One region of the Streptomyces chartreusis genome, then DNA from elsewhere that is predicted to be linked to it. Evidence: predicted binding sites of a transcription regulator. Region 1 holds the regulator's gene; the other holds the start of a gene.
The links. The regulator HspR, encoded in region 1, represses chaperone genes until heat shock. The targets are predictions, from matches to a motif close to TTGAGNNNNNNNNNCTCAA.

Region 1 (2,196 bases):
AGGCGAACGACGTCCTCGGCGACGCCAAGAAGCGCAAGGAGTACGACGAGGCACGCGCCCTGTTCGGCAACGGCGGCTTCCGTCCGGGGCCGGGCGGCGCGGGCGGCGGATCCTTCAACTTCGACCTGGGCGACCTCTTCGGAGGCAACGCCCAGGGCGGGAGTCAGCAAGGAGCCGGCGGCTTCGGCGGCGGACTCGGTGACGTCTTCGGGGGCCTGTTCAACCGCGGCGGTGCGGGCACCACCCGTACTCAGCCCCGGCGCGGCCAGGACATCGACACCGAGGTCAGCCTCAGCTTCACCGAGGCGATCGAGGGTGCGACGGTCCCGCTGCGGATGTCCTCGCAGTCGCCGTGCAAGGCGTGCGCGGGCACCGGCGACAAGAACGGCACGCCCAGGGTGTGCCCGACCTGCGTCGGCACCGGCCAGGTGGCCCGGGGTTCGGGTGGCGGCTTCTCGCTGACCGACCCCTGCCCCGACTGCAAGGGGCGCGGCCTGATCGCCGAGCACCCGTGCATGGAGTGCAAGGGCAGCGGCCGGGCGAAGTCGTCGAGGACCATGCAGGTCCGCATCCCCGCCGGGGTGTCGGACGGCCAGCGCATCAGGCTGCGCGGCAAGGGTGCGCCGGGCGAGCGCGGCGGCCCGGCCGGCGATCTGTACGTCACCGTGCACGTCGACGCCCACCCGGTGTTCGGCCGCAAGGAGGACAACCTCACGGTGACCGTCCCCGTGACCTTCACGGAGGCGGCCCTCGGCGGCGAGGTCAGGGTTCCCACCCTGGGCGGCCCGCCGGTCACCCTGAAGCTGCCGCCAGGCACGCCCAACGGCCGCACCATGCGGGCGCGGGGCAAGGGCGCGGTCCGCAAGGACGGCACCCGCGGAGACCTGCTGGTCACCGTCGAGGTGAGTGTCCCGAAGGACCTTTCGGGGAAGGCTCGTGACGCGCTCGAGGCGTATCGCGAGGCCACTGCGGGCGAGGACCCGCGGGCGGAGCTGTTCCAGGCCGCGAAGGGAGCATGACGGAGATGGACGGTCGTCGACGCGGTGACAATTTTCGCGGCCCTTATGAACTGACCGAGGAGACCCCGGTCTACGTCATCTCGGTGGCGGCCCAGCTCTCCGGCCTGCACCCGCAGACACTGCGCCAGTACGACCGTCTGGGCCTGGTGTCCCCGGACCGCACGGCCGGCCGCGGCCGCCGCTACTCGGCCCGCGACATCGAACTGCTCCGCCAGGTGCAGGCGTTGTCGCAGGACGAGGGCATCAACCTGGCCGGCATCAAGCGCATCATCGAACTGGAGAACCAGGTCGCCGCGCTCCAGTCCCGGGTGGCGGAACTCCAGTCCGCCCTGGAGGGCGCGGCGGCGGCGATGCAGCAGCGCGAGGCGGCGGTACACGCGTCGTACCGCCGCGACCTGGTCCCGTACCAGGAGGTGCAGCAGACCAGCGCACTGGTGGTCTGGCGCCCGAAGAAGCCGAAGGACTAGGCGGACGCGCAGCGAAAAGGGGCCCGGAGGTTCAAGTCGAACCTCCGGGCCCCTTCGCGTCGTGCTCGGCCGCCAGGGCTCAGAGCCAGTAGGCCCAGATGCCGTACGCCGTCTGTTCCACCACCTCTTCGTGGCCCGTGGGGTCGATGTAGATCGCGCGGTAGTAGTACAGGCTCAGAAGGTCCTGGTTGACCGTCTTGTCGATGTGGGACTTCGGGGCGTCGACCTTGCCCGTGGCGAACGTGGCCCAGGTGGCGGTGGCCGCGTCCCAGCGTTCCCAGCGGTAGTCGGTGTATTCGCCGCACGGCCTGTCATAGATCGTCACGCCGCAGCGGACGTACAGGTCGGGATACTGGCTCTGGCTGATCTTGGTGCCGGTCCAGCCCGGCGGCACGGTATTCGGGAGCATGACGGCGATCTCGGCCGGGTGGAAGAACTCCGGTCCCTCCTCCAGGTACACGCGGTCCGTCGCGGCCACGAGGTAGACGTGTTCACGACCGTCGGGCAGCGTCGGGCAGAGTCTCTCGGTCTCGGCCAGGGAGTTGCCCGTCCAGCAGTTGCGCTTCCAGACCGTCTCCCCGGTCTCCGGGTCGTTGGTGCCCTGCCAGACGTAGTAGCCGATGACGTCGTCATCGGCCGGCGGGTTCCAGGTGAGCCGGACGCCGAGCGGGATGATCTCCGCCTTCAGGCCGGTGACCGGAGCCGGGCGC
Region 2 (2,196 bases), 2.8 Mb from region 1:
ACCTCGACGAGTTGTACCGCCGGGGCCTGTGCCAGGGCCTGGACCTGCACCAGCAGCACGAGCGCGGCTTCCTGCCCGGCGGCCTGGTCCAGGAGATCCGCGCGCTCAGCCATCCGCCGCTGCCCTGGGACGCCCGACTCGCCCGCTGGTTCGACGAGTTCGTGCCCCGCCCGGAACCGGTGCGGACCTACGCCCGGCCCTCGCGCCGGCAGGCCTCTACCCCCGAAATCCCGCGCGCCGGACGCTACTTCCCGCCCGAGGAGATCGCCCGCTGCACCTTCGGCGTCGTCCTGGACACCTCCGGGTCCATGAGTGCCGGCCTGCTCGGCAAGGCGCTCGGCGCGATCGCCTCGTACGCCGAGGCCCGCGACGTCCCGGCCGCGCGCGTGGTGTTCTGCGACGCGGGACCGTACGACGCCGGGTACGTGCCGGTCACCGACATCGCCGGACGGGTGCGGGTGCGGGGCCGCGGCGGTACGGTCCTGCAGCCCGGGATCGACCTGTTGCTGCGTGCGGACGACTTCCCGCCCGGGGCGCCCGTCCTTGTCATCACGGACGGCTGGTGCGACGTGCTGCGGGTACGGCGAGAGCACGCGTACCTGATTCCCCCGGGCCGTCGACTGCCGTTCACCCCGCGTGGGCCGGTCTTCCGGGTGAGTTGAGCCGGAGTGTGATCGGATGGGGGACACGGACCCCGGAAACGGGCCCCCATGCGAAAGGAAGAATCGTGGCTACCACGCGCTCCGCACACACCGTCTGGGAAGGCAACCTGCTCGAGGGCAACGGTGTCGTCAACTTCGACTCCTCCGGTGCCATCGCCGCGCAGCCGGTCACGTGGGCCTCGCGCTCGCAGGACGCGAACGGCAAGACCAGCCCCGAGGAGCTCATCGCCGCCGCGCACTCCAGCTGCTTCTCCATGGCGCTGTCGCACGCCCTGAACGGCGCCGGTACGCCGCCCACCAAGCTGGTCACCTCGGCCGACGTGAACTTCCAGCCGGGTGAGGGGATCACCGGGATCCACCTCACGGTGGAGGGGACGGTGCCCGGCATCGACAACGACGCGTTCGTCGCCGCCGCGGAGGACGCCAAGAAGAACTGCCCGGTAAGCCAGGCGCTGACGGGGACGACGATCACGCTCTCGGCCAAGCTGGCGTAGCGCTCCGCGAGGAGCCGCGACAGGTCGTCGTGCGGCTGCGGCGCCGTCGTGGCCTGTCGCGCAGTTCCCCGCGCCCCTGGGGGTTGCGGCCCTTCGGGCCGCCCCCCAGTGCCTGAGCGGGCGCTCAGCCCTCGTTTGGCACCCGCCCCCCGGGTCACCCGCCCCATTGACAAGAGCCCACTCAAGTTTTGTGCTGGAGTTCAAGAGGTGCCCTGGCGGAAGGGGACAGTGATGGCACGCGCGGTCGGGATCGATCTCGGGACCACGAACTCGGTGGTCGCCGTTCTGGAGGGCGGCGAGCCCACTGTCGTCGCCAATGCGGAGGGGGCCAGGACCACACCGTCGGTCGTGGCCTTCGCCAAGAACGGCGAGGTGCTCGTGGGGGAGGTGGCCAAGCGACAGGCGGTGACGAACGTCGACCGCACCGCACGCTCCGTGAAGCGCTACATGGGCGACGGGAGCTGGCGCTTTCCCGACCAGGGCGACATCGACGGCACCCGCTACCGGGCCCAGGAGCTGTCGGCCCGGGTGCTCCAGAAGCTGAAGCGGGACGCCGAGGCGTATCTCGGCGAGGACGTCACCGACGCGGTGATCACCGTCCCCGCCTACTTCGACGACGCCCAGCGGCAGGCCACCAAGGAGGCCGGGGAGATCGCGGGCCTGAAGGTCCTGCGGATCATCAACGAGCCCACGGCCGCCGCCCTCGCCTACGGCCTGGACCGCGGCGAGGAGCAGACCGTGCTGGTCTTCGACCTCGGCGGCGGCACCTTCGACGTCTCGCTGCTGGAGATCGGCGACGGCGTCATCGAGGTCAAGGCCACCAACGGCGACACGCACCTCGGCGGCGACGACTGGGACCAGCGGGTCGTCGAGTACCTGGTGAAGAAGTTCAAGGGGCAGAACGGCATCGACCTCGGCAACGACAGGATGGCCGTCCAACGGCTGCGCGAAGGCGCCGAGAAGGCCAAGATCGAGCTGTCCAGCTCCTCCGAGACCACGATCAACCTGCCCTACATCACCGCCTCCGCCGAGGGCCCCCT

Region 2: a site for HspR is predicted at 1,323-1,341, ahead of dnaK (molecular chaperone DnaK). Genes of this name have one in related genera too.

What each region holds. Positions count from the first base shown of each region.
Region 1 is NZ_CP023689.1:4,663,842-4,666,037, reverse strand. It holds gene dnaJ (molecular chaperone DnaJ) at 1-1,019, shown strand, start outside; gene CP983_RS20170 (heat shock protein transcriptional repressor HspR) at 1,025-1,486, shown strand; gene CP983_RS20165 (PA14 domain-containing protein) at 1,566-2,196, opposite strand, start outside.
Region 2 is NZ_CP023689.1:1,905,697-1,907,892, reverse strand. It holds gene CP983_RS07905 (vWA domain-containing protein) at 1-662, shown strand, start outside; gene CP983_RS07900 (OsmC family protein) at 728-1,156, shown strand; gene dnaK (molecular chaperone DnaK) at 1,388-2,196, shown strand, end outside.